Regions from separate parts of the uncultured Stenotrophomonas sp. genome, predicted to be linked through region 2. Evidence: predicted binding sites of a transcription regulator. Region 2 holds the regulator's gene; each other region holds the start of a gene.

The links. The regulator HrcA, encoded in region 2, represses chaperone genes, less so after heat shock. The targets are predictions, from matches to a motif close to TTNGCACTCNNNNNNNNNGAGTGCNAA.
Region 1: a site for HrcA is predicted at 3,954-3,980, ahead of rpoH (RNA polymerase sigma factor RpoH). Genes of this name have one in related genera too.
Region 3: a site for HrcA is predicted at 3,429-3,455, ahead of RWO33_RS14735 (co-chaperone GroES). Genes of this name have one in related genera too.

Annotation. Positions count from the first base shown of each region.
Region 1 covers NZ_CAUQPH010000045.1:17,870-24,047, forward strand. The annotation lists gene RWO33_RS10310 (hypothetical protein) at 1-3,341, shown strand, start outside; gene rpoH (RNA polymerase sigma factor RpoH) at 3,991-4,866, shown strand; gene purD (phosphoribosylamine--glycine ligase) at 4,989-6,178, opposite strand, start outside.
Region 2 covers NZ_CAUQPH010000015.1:39,458-45,635, reverse strand. The annotation lists gene dnaK (molecular chaperone DnaK) at 1-1,100, opposite strand, end outside; gene grpE (nucleotide exchange factor GrpE) at 1,230-1,745, opposite strand; gene hrcA (heat-inducible transcriptional repressor HrcA) at 1,828-2,895, opposite strand; gene recN (DNA repair protein RecN) at 3,020-4,684, shown strand; gene RWO33_RS05135 (LysR family transcriptional regulator) at 4,738-5,655, opposite strand; gene RWO33_RS05130 (SGNH/GDSL hydrolase family protein) at 5,752-6,178, shown strand, end outside.
Region 3 covers NZ_CAUQPH010000096.1:921-7,098, reverse strand. The annotation lists gene RWO33_RS14745 (serine hydrolase domain-containing protein) at 104-1,267, shown strand; gene groL (chaperonin GroEL) at 1,352-2,998, opposite strand; gene RWO33_RS14735 (co-chaperone GroES) at 3,095-3,382, opposite strand; gene RWO33_RS14730 (endonuclease) at 3,684-5,486, shown strand; gene cutA (divalent-cation tolerance protein CutA) at 5,633-5,971, shown strand; partial or broken gene RWO33_RS14720 (protein-disulfide reductase DsbD domain-containing protein) at 5,968-6,178, shown strand, end outside.

The sequences.
Region 1 (6,178 bases), on a different contig from region 2:
CGGCGCTGTCGGCGCCGGTGCTCAATGTGCAGACCGGCTCCATGGCCCCGTTCGAGAACGGCCGGCTGACCAAGCCGCTGCGCTTCCACGGCTACAACAACTACGCCTCGTTCATCGAGCGCCTCGAAGTGGTGATCTACCGCGGCAGCGACACCGACCTGGTCACGCCGCTGGCGCGCATCGAGATGCCGGTGGACTACGTCGGCAACACCGAGTGGGACGGGCAGCTGCCGGACAACCTCAACCTGCGCGTTGGCGACGACCTGCAGTACATCGCCCGGGCCTACGGCCGGGATGGTTCCTTCGACGAAACCAACGCGCAGCGCTTCCAGCTGGTACTGCCCACCGACTACGAACGCGGCACCCAGCTGGTGCGGGACAACGTGCAGCGCACCCTGGGTCGCGTGCTCGATGGCGATGATGCGCAGGCCCAGCAGCTGAGCAATGCCATCTACGGGCAGAACGCGCTGCGCCAGCAGAACATCCCGATCTATGGCTCGCGGGTGCGGATCTACGGGCGTGGGTTGAGCCCCAATGCACGGGTGATGATCAACGGCCAGAGCTTCCCGGTGGACCTGGAGCAGAAGTTCGCTGCCGAGTTCCTGGAGCCGATCGGCGAGCACCGGTACACCGTGCAGGTGGAGGCCATGGATGCGCCGACGCTGACCCGCACGCTGGCGGTGGACGTCACCGGCAGCTACCGCTTCCTGGTGGCCTTGGCCGATGTGACCCTGTCCAGCAACACCGCCAGCGGCAATCTCGACCCGCTCGCGGCCGACCGCGACCAGGACGACAGTTTCCTCAGCGAAGGACGGCTGGCGTTCTACCTGAAGAGCAAGCTGCGCGGGAAGTACCTGGTCACCGCGCAGGCCGACACCTACGACCGCGAACTGAAGCGGCTGTTCGACGGCTTCCTGGATGCCGACGCCCGCGACGTGTTCCGCCGCCTCGACCCGGACCAGTACTACCCGGTGTACGGTGACGACTCCACCACGTATCGCGACATCGACACGCAGGGCAAGCTCTACGTGCGCGTGGACTGGGACCAGAACCAGGCGCTGTGGGGCAACTTCGCCACCGGCTTCACCGGCACCGAGTATGGCCAGTACGTGCGTTCGCTGTACGGCGCGGCGGTGAGCTGGCGCTCGCGTGCGACCACGCCGCTGGGCGACCCGCGTTCGCTGCTGAAGGCCTTCGGCTCCGAGGCGCAGTCCGCGCTCGGTCACAGCGAGTTCCTCGGCACCGGCGGCAGCCTCTACTACCTGCGCCACACCGACCTGCTGCCCGGTTCGGAGCAGGTGGTGCTGGAAGTGCGCGACCGCACCACGGGCAGGACCGAAGTACGTACCAACCTGCAGCGCGGCGTGGACTACGAGATCAACGAGATCCAGGGTCGCCTGTTCCTGACCCGCGCGCTGTCCCAGATCACCCGTGAGAACGTGCGCACGCTGACCCGCGATACGCCGCTGGATGGCTATGACCAGCTGCTGCTGGTGGACTACGAGTACATCCCGCTGGGGTTCAGCACCGATGACGTCAGCGCCGGCCTGCGCGGCAAGCAGTGGTTCGGCGACCACGTGGCGGTCGGCGGTACCTACGTCGACGAAAACCGCAGTGGCGACGACTACAGCCTGATGGGCGCCGACCTCACCCTGCAGGCCGGCCGTGGCACCTACCTGAAGCTGGAGCAGACCCGCACCGAGGCCACCGCCGCACCGATCTTCTATTCGGACAACGGCGGCCTGAGCTTCATCCAGCGCAATCCGGTCAGCGGCGACCGCAAGGGCGATGCTCGCGCGGTGGAAGCGCGCGCCAACCTGCGCGAGCTGGGCTGGACGAAACAGGACTGGAGCATGGGCGCGTGGTGGCGTGACGTGGACGCCGGCTTCTCGGTGTCACGCATGGACAGCGGGCTGGCACTGGAAGAATACGGTGCCGAATTCCTGGGCTATTTCACCGACAACCTGAGCCTCTACGGTCGGCACAGCCGTGCCGAGCGTGGCGAGGTGGCCGTGGAGCAGTCGCAGCTGACCATGGACTGGCGGCTGGGCAACGATGGCCAGCTGGGCGCCGAACTGCGCCGGGTGCGCGAAGAGAATGCCGGCACCGACGTGGATGGCACGCTGGCCGCGTTGAGTTATCGGCAGCGGCTGGGCGCCAAGTGGGAGCTGTACGGGGTAGGGCAGCTGACCGTGGACGACGACGGCGGCGCCTACGAAGAAAACGACCTGGCCACGCTGGGGGCGCGCTACCTGTTCGGCAACCGCTCCAGCCTGGGCGCGGAAGTGAGCAGCGGCAGCCGCGGCGACGGCGCGAAGCTCGAAGGCGAGTACTGGATGACGCCCGAGCACAGCTTCTACGGCAACTACAGCTACAGCACCGACCGGACCACTACCGACCCGCTGTACGACACCGGGCTGCAGTCGGGCTGGACCCTGGGACAGCGCTGGCGCCTGAGCAGCCAGGTCAACGTGTTCAATGAAAGCCAGTACCTGAAGGACCGCCGCGACGACAGCGCGGGGCTGGTGCATACCTTTGGCATGGACTTCTATCCGGCGCAGGGCTGGACGCTGGGCTTCACGGTGATGGACGGCGAACTGGACGCCACCACCGGCCGCGTCGATCGCCGCGCCTACAGCGTCAACGGCGGCCGCACCGATGCCGACACGCAGTGGACCAGCAAGCTGGAATACCGCCGCGACGAAGGGGCCGAAGACCGCCGCCAGTGGGTGACCACCAACCGGCTGCTGTACAAGGTCAACGAAGACTGGCGCATCGCCCTGCGCGCCAACTACGCCGACACCGATGACAGGCGCAACCCGCTGGCCGACGCCAAGCTGGTGGAGTCGAACCTGGGCTTTGCCTGGCGGCCGCACGACAACACCCGATGGGCGGCGTTCGGCAAGTACACCTATCTGTATGACGTGGCGTCGCTGGGGCAGGAGGGCGGCAACGTGTACGACCAGAAGTCGCAGATCGTCTCGTTCGAAGGGGTGATGCAGGTGAGCGACCGCTGGGAGGTCGCCGCCAAGCTTGCGGGGCGCTGGGGCGACTACCGCACCGGGCGCGGCGAGGGCGCATGGCTGGACAGCCGGGTCAACTTCTCGGCGTTGCAGCTGCGCTACCGGTTGTTCGCGCAGTGGGAGGCCATGGGCGAGTACCGCTGGCTGGACGTGCGCGAGGGCGGCGACAAGAAAGGCTGGCTGGTGGGCGTGGACCGCCAGGTGGGGCAGAACTTCAAGATTGGTGCGGGGTACAACTTCACCGAGTTCAGTGATGACCTGACTGAGTTGCGGTATGAGGCGAAGGGGTTCTTCTTGAATCTTTCGGGGTATTACTAGGATTCGGTATTGTCTGGCCTGCCACGCATGGGGTATTCCCGGCTTCGGAATTGGCTGGCTTGCCACGCAAGGCGTGTTTCCGGCTTCGGAATTGTCTGGCCTGCCACGCAAGGCGTGTTTCCGGCTTCGGAATTGTCTGGCCTGCCACGCAAGGCGTGGCACTACCGGGCATTGCGGCTTCCGAGGTCGGCTTCGGTGGCATTACTGTGGGGTGTGGGGAGGCGCGGCGTAGAGCCAGGCCCTGCCTGGCTGCTCTTGCGGGCGCACGTGGCATCCGGGCTTTTGGGCTGCTCATTCGTGCGGAACTCCCTGCCGCGTAGAGCCAGGCCATGCCTGGCTGGCACCGTCCGACGCCGGGATTTTGGGCTACCGTTCAGCTCTGCCGGCGCTTCGGCTGAATGCCTGGCAACATTTTCATCCTGAATGGGCCGATCTTTGTGGGATTGTCCTGCCCAAAACGACGTGGTGGTGACATTTTGGCCCGTATCGTATTGATTTATAGTGAAATTGCGACGAGGGGCGGCAACTCGCAACTGTCACCATTTCGCGGTACGTTAGGGGCCTGATCTGCGTCAGCGTTTCACCTGCGGAACGCTGGAACTTTTTGAACTGTCAGCAGTCCAAATACAGGACTGATAAGATGACCCCTATGAGCCAGAACATGTCTACTGCCCTTGTGGCAAACAATCTCCCGATTCCCAGTGCGCTCGGTTCGCTGGACGCCTACATCGGCGCCGTGCACCAGATCCCGGTGTTGACGGTCGATGACGAACAGGACCTGGCCCGCCGCTTCCGCGACGAGCAGGACCTGGACGCCGCGCGCGAGCTGGTCCATTCCCACCTGCGCTTCGTGGTGCACGTGGCCCGTGGCTATAACGGCTATGGCCTACAGCTGGGCGACCTGATCCAGGAAGGCAACATCGGCCTGATGAAGGCCGTGAAGCGCTTCGATCCGGACATGGGCGTTCGCCTGGTGTCTTTCGCTGTGCACTGGATCCGTGCCGAAATGCACGAGTTCATCCTGAAGAACTGGCGCATCGTCAAGGTCGCCACGACCAAGGCGCAGCGCAAGCTGTTCTTCAACCTGCGCAAGTCCAAGACCCGCCTCGGCTGGTTGAACGCGGCTGAAGTCACCGCCGTCGCCAAGGACCTCAACGTGTCCGAGCGCGAAGTGCTCGAGATGGAATCGCGCCTGTCCGGCCGCGATATCGGTTTCGATGCGCCCAGCGATGACGACAACGATCACGCGCCGCCATCGCCGGCTGCGTTCCTGGTCGCCAACGACGAAGATCCGTCGATGGCCTACGAGCGTGCCGACAGCGAAGACAACCAGCTGCAGCTGCTGCGCGAAGGCCTGGCCGAGCTCGACGCCCGCTCGCGCGACATCATCCGTCGCCGCTGGCTGGACGCCGACAGCAAGGTGACGCTGCAGGAGCTGGCCGATGAGTACGGCGTGTCCGCCGAACGCATCCGTCAGGTCGAAGCGAACGCGCTGAAGAAGATGAAGGCGTTGTTCACCGCCTAACGCGGCAGCAAACGCAGCAGACAGAAAACCCGGCATCGCCGGGTTTTTTGTTGCGGCAGAGGCGTGCCCACCAACGGTGGGCACCTACCGCCAAGGTAGAGCCGACTGTTAGTCGGCTGCTCTTACGCCGTCTCGCGCGCGATCGCTCGCCAGCCGATGTCGTTGCGGTGGAACTCGTGCTCCCACGTCACCTTCGCCACGCCCGCATACGCATTGGCCTGCGCATCGGCCACGCTGTCGCCCAGCGCTGCCACGCACAACACACGCCCACCCGCGCTGAGCACCTGGCCCTGCGCGTCCAGTGTGGTGCCGGCGTGGAACACCTTGGCCGTAGACGGCACCTGGTCCAGCCCGTGAATCACATCACCGGTCATCGGCGTTTCCGGGTAGGGCGCCGCCGCCATCACCACGCCCAGCGAGGGGCGCGGGTCCCACTGCGCTTCTACTTCATGCAGGCGTGCATCGATCGCTGCTTCGACCAGTTCCACCAGATCCGACTGCAGCCGCAGCATCACCGGCTGGGTTTCGGGATCGCCGAAGCGCACGTTGAATTCGATCACCTTCGGCGCGCCGCTGGCATCGATCATGAGGCCGGCGTAGAGGAACCCGGTGAACGGAATGCCGTCGGCGATCATGCCCTGCACGGTGGGGTTCACCACCTCGCGCATGACCCGTGCGTGTACCTCGTCGGTGACCACCGGTGCAGGTGAGTACGCGCCCATGCCGCCGGTGTTCGGGCCGGTATCGCCGTCGCCCACGCGCTTGTGGTCCTGCGAGGTAGCCATCGGCAGCGCCGTGGTGCCATCGACCATCGAGATGAAGCTGGCTTCCTCGCCATCGAGGAATTCCTCGATAACCACGCGCGCGCCGGCATCACCAAACGCGTTGCCCGACAACATGTCGCGCACGGCGTCTTCGGCCTCCTGCTGCGTCATCGCCACGATCACGCCCTTGCCCGCCGCCAGCCCATCGGCCTTGACCACGATCGGTGCGCCCTTGTCGCGGACGTAGGCCAGCGCTGCGTCCACCTCGGTATGCACGGCATAGAACGCGGTGGGGATGCCGTGGCGGGCCAGGAAGTCCTTGGCGTAGGCCTTGCTGCCTTCCAGCTGCGCTGCCTTCGCGGTCGGCCCGAAGATGCGGTGGCCCGCAGCGCGGAAGCGATCCACCACGCCGGCCACCAGCGGCACTTCCGGCCCGACCACGGTGAGCTCGATGCCTTCCGCCTGCACCAACGCCAGCAGCCCGTCCAGGTCAGTGACTTTCACCGGCACGTTGCGGCAGCCGGCCTCGGTGGCGGTGCCCGCGTTGC
Region 2 (6,178 bases):
ACGTCCTTGCGCGGTTCCTTGCCGAAGAACTCGGTCACGGCCTGCTGCACCTTCGGCATGCGGGTCTGGCCGCCGACCAGGATCACTTCGCTGATGTCGCTCGAGCGCAGGCCGGCATCGTTCAGCGCGATGCGGCACGGTTCGATCGACTTCTTGATCAGGTCTTCGACCAGCGCTTCCAGCTTGGCGCGGGTGAGCTTGATGTTCAGGTGCTTCGGACCGGAGGCATCGGCGGTGACGTACGGCAGGTTCACTTCGGTCTGCTGGCTGGTCGACAGCTCGATCTTGGCGCGCTCGGCGGCGTCCTTCAGGCGCTGCAGGGCCAGCGGATCCTTGCGCAGGTCGATGCCCTGGTCCTTGTTGAACTCGTCCACCAGGTATTCGATGACGCGGTTGTCGAAGTCTTCGCCGCCCAGGAAGGTGTCGCCGTTGGTGGCCAGCACTTCGAACTGCTTCTCACCGTCGACGTTGGCGATTTCAATGATCGACACGTCGAAGGTGCCGCCGCCCAGGTCGTACACGACGATCTTGCGGTCCTTGCCGTCGCCCTTGTCCAGGCCATAGGCCAGGGCAGCAGCGGTCGGCTCGTTGATGATGCGCTTGACTTCCAGGCCCGCGATGCGGCCGGCGTCCTTGGTCGCCTGGCGCTGGCTGTCGTTGAAGTAGGCCGGCACGGTGATCACGGCCTCGGTGACGGTCTCACCCAGGAACGCTTCGGCGGTCTTCTTCATCTTCTCCAGCACGCGGGCGGAGATTTCCTGCGGCGCCATCTTCTTGCCGTCGCTGGTCTGCACCCAGGCGTCGCCATTGTCGTGGGCCAGGATGCCGTAAGGCACGTGCGCGATGTCCTTCTGGACTTCAGCGTCGGTGAACTTGCGGCCGATCAGGCGCTTGACGGCGTAGAAGGTGTTCTTCGGGTTGGTCACGGCCTGGCGCTTGGCCGAGGCACCGACCAGCACTTCGCCGTCCTTGGTGTAGGCGACGATGGAAGGCGTGGTGCGGTCGCCCTCCGCATTTTCGATGACGCGGGCCTTGCCGCCGTCCATGATCGCCACGCACGAGTTGGTGGTGCCGAGGTCGATACCAATGATCTTGCCCATGGGGGAGACTCCTGAAATGTGGGAAACATCCGGCTGCTGCCGGGTTATGAATGGGATGTGTGGGACGCTGCTGTCACTTTCAAGCCACCTGTCGAACACAGTGTCCGATCGTGGCGAAACGCGTTCAGGTCAGTCCCGCGCGACCACGACCAGGGCCGGGCGCAGCAGGCGGTCGTTGAGCAGGTAGCCCTTCTGGAACACCTGCACCACGCTGCCGGGGGCGGCGCCGGGGGCGTCGACCTGGCTGATCGCCTGGTGGTGCTCCGGGTTGAAGGTCTGGCCGGTCGGGTCGAGCAGGGTCAGGCCGTTGTCGGCGGCGACTTTGAGCAGTTGCTTGTAGGTCAGCTCCAGGCCTTCGCGCAGCGGGCTCGGCTCGGCGCCGGCGGCATTCAGGCCGGCGTCCAGGCTGTCGAACACCGGCAGCAGTTCGCCCAGCAGCTTTTCATTGGCGAAGCGGCGCGCCTGTTCGACGTCGCGGGCCACGCGCTTGCGCTGGTTGTCCAGGTCGGCGCGCTCACGCAGCGACTCGGACCGGAGCAGCGCCACTTCGTTGTGCAGGGCGTCGAGCTGCTGCTGCAGGGTGTCACCCGCGGCGGCGTCGCCGGCCGGGGTCTGGGATGCGATATCAGGCTGATCTTGGTTCATTTCCGGATCCTTGGCGGTGACTCTCCGCCTCCACCCACCCCTATGTGGGCGGCCGGACCCGATTCAAGAGCCAGGGCGCGCGTTATGTGCGATCCCGGGACAATCCGCCCCCGGCCGGCACATCCAGCGCCGCGCCCAGCACCTGCGCGGTAGCCTCCACCAGCGGGATCATGCGGTCATAGGCCATCCGCTTCGGCCCGATCACCCCCAGCACGCCCAGCACCTGGCCGCCGGCGGAGTACGGCGCGGTGACCAGCGAGATGTTCTCCAGCGGCATCACCCCGGTCTCCTCGCCGATGAAGATGCGCACGCCCGGGGCCTGGATGGTGCGCTCCAGCAGCTGCAGGATCTCGCGCTTGCTGGCGAACAGGTCGAACAGCTCACGCAGCCGGTCCAGGTCGGACAGGTCCTGCACCCCCATCAGCCGGGTCTGCCCGGCCAGCACCATGTCGTCGGCCGGCGGCGCCATGGCCTGCTCGGCCAGTTCCACGCTGTGCGCCAGCAGCTGTTCCATTTCCGAACGCGCCTCGCGCAGCTCCACCAGCAGCCGCGAGCGGATCTCGGCCAGCGGGCGGCCGGCACAGTGCGCGTTGAGATAGTTGGCGACCTGCTCCAGCTCGGCCGGCTCCCAGCTGCGCCGCGGTTCGATCACCCGGTTCTGCACCTCGTTGTCGGCGAACACCAGGATGGCCAATACCCGGCGCGCATCCAGCGCCACGAAATCGATGTGCCGGAAGGCGAACTGTTCACGCCGCGGCGCGCCGACCACGCCGACGAAATGACTCATCGCCGACAGCAGTTCCGACGCGCTGCCGAGCAGGGCCTGGGTGCCCGCCCCGGTGGACAGCTCGCTGCGCAGGCGGGTCAGCTCGCCCTCGCCCGGGGGCTGCATCTTGACCAGGCTGTCCACGAACACCCGGTAGCCGTGCGCGGTGGGCACGCGCCCGGCCGAGACGTGCGCCGAGCTGAGCAGGCCCAGATCCTCCAGGTCGCCGAGGATGTTGCGGATGGTGGCCGGGCTCACGTCCAGCCCGGCCAGCCGGGCCAGGGTCTGCGACCCGACCGGTTCGCCGTCCTGGATATGGCGCGCGATCAGCGTCCGCAGCAGGTGGCGGGCGCGCGGGGCGAGATGGGGCGCGGAGGGGTGCATGGAATCAACCTGTGAGACGCGACATTGGATAATGGCAGGCCACCGCCCGGCAAGGGATCGGGAATTGCCGATTGGAGCTGCCCCCCGCCCATGCTAGCGTTGCGCGGCTCGAGAACCCAACACCATGCTCAGACATCTATCGATCAAGGATTTTGCCGTGGTCCGCGCCACCGAACTGGAGTTCGGCGCGGGCATGACCGTGGTTTCCGGCGAGACCGGCGCAGGCAAGTCGCTGATGGTCGACGCGCTGGGCTTCCTGTCCGGGCTGCGCGCCGACAGCGGCGTGGTCCGCCACGGTGCGGCACGCGCCGAACTGTCGGCCGAGTTCGCGCCCGCCGACGATGCCCCGGCGCGGCGCTGGCTGCGCGAGAACGAACTGGACGATGACGAACAGTGCCAGCTGCGCCGGATCATCCGTGCCGACGGCGGTTCGCGGGCCTGGATCAACGGGCGCCCGGTCACCCTCTCGCAGCTGACCGAACTGGCCGGCATGCTGGTCGAAATCCACGGCCAGCACGAGCAGCAGGCGCTGCTGGCGCGGCCGTCGCAGCTGGCCCTGCTGGACGCCTTTGCGCGCAACGACGCCGAGCGCGCCCAGGTGCGCCAGGCCGCCACGCGCTGGCAGGCGCTGGTGGACGAAGCCGAGGCGCTGTCGCGCCAGGGCGATGTCAGCGACCGCATCGGCTTCCTGGAACACCAGCTGGGCGAGCTGCAGCGCGAAGACCTCGAGCCGGCCTCGATCGTCGCACTGGGCAGCAGCCACCGCCGCCAGGCCCACGCCGGGGCGCTGGTCAGCGCCTGCGACGTGGCCGCCGCCCGGCTCAATGGCGACGACGAGGTGTCGGTGCTGCAGCTGCTGCAGCAGACCCGCCACGACCTGTCGCGCGTGGCCGAACACGACGCCCGCCTCGGCGAGGTGGACGCGCTGCTGGACAGCGCGGTCATCCAGCTGCACGAGGCCCTGGCCCTGCTGGACCGCGTGCACGACGACCTGGACGCCGACCCGGAGCAGTTCGAGGACATCGAACGCCGGCTGGGCCGCCTGCATGACCTGGCGCGCAAGCATCGGGTGCCGATGGAAGCGCTGGCCGAGCAGCGCGACGCGATGGAAGCCGAAGTGGAGCAGCTGCGGGGCGCCGACGTGCGCCTGCAGGCGCTGGCCGGCGAGATCGACCGCGCCGCCGCCCAGTGGCAGGCGGTGGCGGCAACGTTGAGCGCCAGCCGTACCCAGGCGGCCAAGGCCCTGTCCGACACCACGACGACGCTGATCGGCGAGCTGGGCATGGGTGGCGGCCAGTTCCTGATCGAACTGGAACCGCACGCGGCCGGCCGGCCGGACCCGAACGGCGCCGAGCGGGTCGAATTCCTGGTCGCCGCCAATGCCGGGCAACCGCCGCGCGCCCTGCGCAAGGTCGCCTCCGGCGGCGAGCTGTCGCGCATTTCGCTGGCCATCGAAGTCGCGGCGCTGGGCCTGGATGCGGTACCGACCATGGTGTTCGACGAAGTCGACTCCGGCATCGGCGGCGCGGTGGCCGACATCGTCGGCCAGAAGCTGCGTGCGCTTGGCGAAAAGCGCCAGGTGCTGTGTGTCACCCACCTGCCGCAGGTCGCCTCCAAGGGCCACGCGCATTACCGGGTCAGCAAGGCACCGGTGGACGGCATGACCCAGAGCGCGGTGGAAAAGCTGGACACGCGTGCCCGCGAGGAAGAACTGGCGCGTATGCTCGGCGGCGTGGAGGTCAGCAAGGAAGCCCGCGCAGCCGCACGCAAACTGCTGCAGGAAACGTAGAGCCACGCCCTGCGTGGCTGGGGGCGCAGGCACCTGCCGATGACATGTACCGGTCAGGCCACCGGCCTGCCCAGGTCCACGTTTTCCACCAGGAAATCCAGCAACGCCCGCACCCGCAGCGGCAGGTAACCGCCCTGCCCCACGAACACCGCATGCACGTCCTCCAGGTCGCCGGGGTTGGCATGCTCCAGGACTGGCAGCAGCCGCCCGGCGGCGAGGTCGGCCTGCACCTGGAACGGGGCCAACCGGGCCAGCCCCAACCCGGCCACCGCCAGGCGCCGCACCGCTTCGCCATCGCTGGCGCGCGCATTGCCACCCGGCGGCACCACCTCGACCTGCCCCTGCTGCAGCACCGGCCAGCCCGACTGCGCACGGGCGTGCCCGATATCCAGCCGGTTGTGCCCCAGCAGCGCCGTGGCGTCGTCCGGCAGGCCGTGGCGTGCCGCATAGGCCGGCGCGGCCACGATCATCATCCGCGTCGCGCCCAGGCGCCGCGCCACCAGGCTGGAGCTTTTCAACGGCCCGGCGCGCACCGCTACGTCGGTGCGCTGCTCCAGCAGGTCGATCACTTCGTCGGTCAACACCAGGTCCACCGCCACCTGCGGGTGCCGGGCCAGGAAGGCGGGCAGCAGCGGCAGCAGGAAGTGGTGCCCGAACGGCACATTCGCATTCACCCGCAGCCGCCCGCGCGGCTCGGCATGGGCGCTGGCACAGCGTTCGGCTTCATCCAGGTCGGCCAGCACCCGCAGGCCGCGCTCGTAGAACGCACACCCTTCCGGGGTCAGCTGCAGTTGCCGGGTCGAACGCTGCAGCAGGCGCGTGCCCAGCCGCTGTTCGAGCCGCGCGACCAGCTTGCTGACGGCCGAGGGGCTCATGTCGAGCGCGCGGGCGGCGGCCGAGAAACTGCCGGCCTCGATCACCCGCACGAAGATTTCCAGCTGTCCTGATCGATTGATGTCGGGCGCGGCCATAGGGTGAATCCAATTCACAGATGATTTTCCAGCGGCAGTCTATTTCACAGATGGACGCCCGCGCACCATGGCCACACCTTCCCTGGATGCGCTGCGATGAACCCCCTGACCCGCTTCGCCACCGGCGCCCTGCTTGCACTGGGTGCCACCTCCGCCACAGCTGGAACCGCCCCGCCGCCGCCTTCCGCACCCACGCAATGGGTCGCCAGCTGGCAGGCGAGCCCGCAACCGGTATGGGACGCTGCCTTCCTGTTTCCGACCGGCATCCCCACCGCACTGGACCAGCAGACGTTCCGGCAGACCGCGCGGATCAGTCTGGGCGGCGCGCGCCTGCGGGTGCGGCTCAGCAACGCCTACGGCAGCACCCCGCTGAGGATCGGCGCCGTGAGCGTCGGCACGGTTCCCGGTGCCACGCCGGTCGCACTGTCCTTCGCCGGGCAGGCCGGCACCGAGATCGCACCCGGGCAGGACGTCATGAGCGATCCGCTCGCCGTGCCCACCACTGACGGGCAATCGGTCCAGG
Region 3 (6,178 bases), on a different contig from region 2:
GGGGTCTGGGAGTGCCAAATGTTTCATTCGCAACTGGGGTGCAGTGTTCAGGGCTGCAGGCCCGACGGTACGATTGGGGCTGAGACCCGGAGGAGTGCCGTGCATGCGCCCGTTCGTCCTGATGTTCTCCCTGTTGATGCCCGCGTCCGCTGCGCTGGCCGCCGCCCCACCCCACGCGCTGCCGTCCCCGCCCGAGGTGGATGCGCAGATGCAGCGTCTGATGCGGGCAACCCACGCCCAGGGGCTGGCGTTGGCCGTGATTGATGACGGCAAGGTCGCGCAGGTGCACGTGGCCGGCAAACGCAATGCGGCCGGCGAGCCGCTGCAGCCAGACACCATCATGTACGCCGCGTCGCTGACCAAGGCGGCGTTTGCCTACATGGTGCTGCAGCTGGTGGACGACGGCATCGTGGACCTGGATCGCCCCATCGCTGCCTACCTGGACCGTCCACTGCCGGATTATCCGGCCGACAAGCGCTACGCGCCCTGGCCCGACCTGAAGGACGACCCGCGCTGGCAGCAGATCACCCCACGCATGCTGCTCAGCCATCGCAGCGGCTTCTCCAACTTCGCCTTTCTTGAACCGGAGGGAAAACTGCGGCTGCATTTCGACCCGGGCACGCGATATGCGTATTCCGGGGAAGGGCTGATCCTGCTTCAGTTCGTGCTCGAACAAGGCGTAGGCCTGGACGTGGGCAGGGAAATGCAGCGGCGGGTGTTTGATCGCCTCGGCATGACCCGTACCAGCATGACCTGGCGCGCGGACTTCGCCGGCAACCTCGCCGACGGCTGGACCCAGGACGGCAGCACCGAACCGCATGACGAACGCAGCCGTGTGCGGGCGGCGGGTTCGATGGACACCACCATCACCGATATCGCGCGGCTTGCCGCCGCGCTGGTGAGCGGTGAAGGCCTTTCGCCTGCATCGCGACGTGAGCTGGTGCGCGCGCAGTGGCCGATCACCACAGCCTCGCAGTTCCCTACGCTGCAGGATGAACTGCCACCGTCGCGGCGTCGCGCGGACCTGGCCGCGGGCCTGGGAGTGGTGGTCTTCGATGGGCCGCAGGGCCACGCGTTCTACAAGGGCGGGCACGACGATGCGGTGGGCAACACCCTGGTCTGCGTGGAACGCGGCCAGCGCTGCGTGGTGATCCTGGGCAACGACGTACGTGCGGAAGCGGCGTTCCCGGCACTGGTGCGCTTCGTGCTCGGCGACACCGGCGCGCCGTGGACCTGGGAATACGGCAACAAGACCTTCGTCCGGTAGCGGCGTCAAGCGGACAAAAGAAAACCCCGCCTTGCGGCGGGGTCTTCATGTACAGCACGACAGGATGTCGCGTGTGCGGGGACCTTAGAAGTCCATGCCGCCCATGCCACCCATGCCGCCCATGCCGCCGCCGCCCATGGCCGGCTCGTCCTTCTTCGGCGCTTCAGCCACCATCGCTTCGGTGGTGATCATCAGGCCGGCGATGGACGCCGCATTCTGCAGGGCCGAACGGGTCACCTTGGTCGGGTCCAGGATGCCGAACTCGAGCATGTCGCCGAACTCGCCGTTGGCGGCGTTGTAGCCGTAGCTGCCGGTGCCTTCCTTGACCTTGTTCACGATCACGGACGGCTCTTCGCCGGCATTGGCGACGATTTCACGCAGCGGCGCTTCCATCGCGCGCAGGGCGATCTGGATGCCGTGGTTCTGGTCTTCGTTGGCGCCCTTCAGGCCAGCCAGCGCGGTGACCGCACGGACCAGGGCAACGCCGCCGCCCGGCACCACGCCTTCTTCGACCGCTGCACGGGTAGCGTGCAGGGCGTCGTCGACGCGGTCCTTCTTTTCCTTCATTTCGATTTCGGTCGAGGCACCGACCTTGATCACGGCCACACCGCCGGCCAGCTTGGCCACGCGTTCCTGCAGCTTTTCACGGTCGTAGTCGGACGAGGTGTCTTCGATCTGGGTCTTGATGCGGGCCACGCGCGATTCCACGGCTGCCTTGTCGCCCAGGCCGTCGATGATCGTGGTGTTTTCCTTGGAAACCTGCACCTTCTTGGCGCGGCCCAGGTCGTTGATGGTGGCCTTCTCCAGCGACAGACCGATCTCTTCGGAGATCACGGTGCCACCGGTCAGCACGGCCATGTCTTCCAGCATCGCCTTGCGACGGTCGCCGAAGCCCGGGGCCTTGACGGCCACGACCTTGACGATGCCACGGATGGTGTTGACCACCAGGGTGGCAAGCGCTTCGCCTTCGACTTCCTCGGCCACGATCAGCAGCGGCTTGCCGGCCTTGGCGACGCCTTCCAGCACCGGCAGCAGGTCGCGCACGTTGGAGATCTTCTTGTCGTGCAGGAGGATGTACGGGTCATCCAGGTCGGCGGTCTGCGACTGCTGGTTGTTGATGAAGTACGGGGACAGGTAGCCGCGGTCGAACTGCATGCCCTTGACCACGTCCAGCTCGTTTTCCAGGCCCGAGCCTTCTTCAACGGTGATCACGCCTTCCTTGCCGACTTCCTTCATCGCTTCGGCGATGATGTTGCCGATCGACTCGTCCGAGTTGGCCGAGATCGTGCCGACCTGGGCAATGGCCTTGTCGTCAGCGGTGGGCTTGGAGATGTTCTTCAGCTCGGCGACGGCGGCCACGACGGCCTTGTCGATACCGCGCTTGAGGTCCATCGGGTTCATGCCGGCGGCGACGGCCTTGGCGCCTTCGCGGATCAGGGCCTGGGCCAGCACGGTGGCGGTGGTGGTGCCGTCGCCGGCGTCGTCGTTGGTACGCGAGGCGACTTCCTTCACCATCTGCGCGCCCATGTTCTCGAACTTGTCGGACAGTTCGATTTCCTTGGCGACGGACACGCCGTCCTTGGTGATGGTCGGGGCGCCGAAGCTCTTCTCGAGCACGACATTGCGGCCCTTCGGGCCCAGGGTGGCCTTGACGGCATTGGCGAGAACGTTGACGCCGCGCACCATGCGCGAACGGGCGTCTTCACCGAAACGAATTTCCTTGGCAGCCATTGCGATTACCTTTTCTGTAGAGCCACGCCATGCGTGGCTGAATCAATAGGGGATGGGTAGAGCCGGGCCGGGCCCGGCTGAACGAGCGACGCCGTCTCAGCCGATGATGGCGAGGATGTCGTCTTCGCGCAGGACCTTGTATTCCACGCCTTCGCTCTTGTAGCTGCTGCCGGCGTACTGGCCGTAGATGACCTTGTCACCGACCTTCAGCGACGGCTGGCGCACGTTGCCGTTGTCCAGCGGCTTGCCCGGGCCCACGGCCACGACTTCACCCTTGGTCGACTTTTCCTTGGCCGAGTCCGGAATGACGATGCCGCCGGCGGAAATTTCGTCGGCTTCGATCGGCTTGACCACAACGCGGTCGTGAAGCGGCTTGATGCTCATGCGGGACCTCTTAAGTTATTGATTGGTCTGAAAAAGTCCGGCGATGTTAGCACTCACGCAGGGTGACTGCCAGCATCGCTCGCGAAAAAACCCGCAGTGCGGGACAGGGCAGAGATGGTGGCCTGCCCCGCCCTTTCAAGGGGGCAAGCGGAAATTCCCGTGCATGCCGGGTAACGGCGGCGTCTTTGGCCAAAATCTTGACGCACGTCCCAGTGTGGCGTGTCCAACCGGACATATCGATAGATGTGTCATATGGATTAGCTAGATTCGCTCGGCAAAACCCAATCACAAGGAGACGTAGATGCGGTTGCTCACACCACTGTCCCTGGGGTGCCTGCTGGCGCTGGCGGTCAGCCCGGCCCGGGCCGACGTATTCATCAATGAACTGCACTACGACGACAGCACTCCGGCCGGGGACGTCGGCGAAGCGATCGAAGTGGTCGCCACCGGCGGCGAAGACCTCACCGGCTACATGCTCTACCTGTACAACGGCAGCACGCCGTCGGCCGCCACGGTGTATGCCAGCAACCCGGTGCCGGCCGGCACCGCGGCCGGCTGCGGCAGCGCGCGCATCGCCACGGTCACCTACCCCACCAATGGCCTGCAGAACGGCGCCAACGACGGCATCGCGCTGGTCGATGGCAGCGGCAAGGTGGTCCAGTTCATCAGTTACGAAGGCACCGTCACCGCCGCCGCGGGCCCGGCCGCCGGACTGACCAGCCAGAACATCCCGGTCAGCGAAACCAACAGCACCGCGCCGGGCACCTCGCTGCAGCTCACCGGCAGCGGCAGCCAGTACGCCCACTTCACCTGGGCCGCATCCGCCGCGCAGACCTTCGGCGCCTGCAACCACGGCCAGACCTTCAGCGGCAGCGGTGGCGGCAGCGGTGGCGGCACCGGTCCGAACACGCCGCCCTCGGTGCGCACCACCACCCCGGAGCAGGGCGCCACCACGTTCCCGGCCGCGGCCGACCTGGCGGTGACCTTCAGCGAGAACGTCACCGCCAGCAGCGGTGCCTTCGTACTCAGCTGCGGCCAGTCCGGCAGCATTCCGCTGACCCATGCCGGCAGCGGCACCACCTTCACCCTGTCCACCCACACCGCGCTGGTCGCCGGCGAGGCATGCCGGTTCGACATCCGTGCAGCCAGGATCAAGGACGCGCAGGGCGCCCGTCCGGCCGCCGACACCCGCATCGCGTTCAACGTGGCCGCCGCCGGTGGCGGCGATCCGGGCCCCGATCCGGACCCGGGGAGTTACTACTCGAAGGTGAACACCTCCAGCCCCAGCCAGCTGCGCTGCTCGCTGCACGCCACCATCAAGGGCCACACCGCCTACCCCTACAGTGGCTCCGGCACCAGCACCTGGACGATCCTGGAGATCGCCGACGAGGATCCCAACAACAGCGGCAGGATCCTGGACGCTTACCGCAACCGCAGCTACGCCAAGGTCAGCGACCGCGCGGGCACCGGCAGCGGCCTGACCTACAACCGCGAGCACACCTGGCCGAACTCGCTGGGCTTTGCCAGCACCACCGGCGACAAGGGCCTGCCGTATGCGCCCTACACCGATACGCACATGCTGTATTTGTCCGACACCCAGTGGAACGCCGACCGTGGCAACAAGCCGTTCGCGAAATGCGACGCCAGCTGCGGCGAGCGCGCCACGGAAAACAACAACGGCCAGGGCGGTGGCAGCGGTGGGTACCCGGGCAACTCGAACTGGGTACGAAGCCCGGACGGCAATACCGGCACCTTCGAAGTGTGGGGCCAGCGCAAGGGCGACATGGCGCGTGCGGTGATGTACATGGCGATCCGTTATGAGGGCGGCAAGGATGCGGCCACCGGGCAGTCCGAACCGGATCTGGAGCTGACCGACGACCGCAGCCGGATCGTCAAGACCTCGTCCTCGCCGGCCTACATGGGCCTGCTCTCCACGCTGATCGACTGGCACCTGGCCGACCCGCCGAGTGCGGCCGAAAAGGCCCGGAACGAGGTGGTTTTCAGCTTCCAGGGGAATCGCAATCCGTTCATCGACCACCCGGAATGGGCCACCCCGGCGCTGTTCACGTCGGCCAAGCCGGCGACCTGCGAGTTGGCGAACTGAGGGATCCCGGGGTCCGGCCAACGGCCGGGGCTACGGTCATCCGGGGCGCCGGCCACCCGCCGGCGCCACCGGGGTTCGCGCCATCCGGCCGGTTTCCATCGGAACCGGCCGGCATCGACAGTCTGCGATCTCTATACTCGGCGGTCATGTCGACCCCCGATTCCGTATTCATGCTTTTCACCACCTGCCCCGACACCGCCACCGCCGCGCGGCTGGCGCAGGCGCTGGTGGAAGAACGCCTGGCCGCGTGCGTGACGCGGCTGGACGGGGCGCACTCGACCTATCGCTGGCAGGGCGAGGTCACCGAAGACCACGAGGTCCAACTGGTGATCAAGACCACCGGCAGCCGCCTGGATGCGGCCATCGCCCGCGTGCAGGTGCTGCACCCGTATGAACTCCCCGAGTGCATCGCGGTCGAAACCCGCGCTGGCCTGCCGGCCTACCTGGATTGGATTCGGGCCCAGACCCGAGAGGAAAATGATTGATGACGCTGTCTGGTCGCTTTGCCGCGCTGTGCGCGCTGTTCGTGGTGTCCCTGCCGGCGCTTGCCGTCAGCGAAAAAGACCTGCTGCCGGTGGATGAAGCCTTTGCCCTGAGCGCACAGGCACGCGACCGCGACACCCTCCAGATCAGCTGGAAGATCGCACCGGGCTATTACCTCTATCGCCACCGCACCACGGTCAAGACCGATG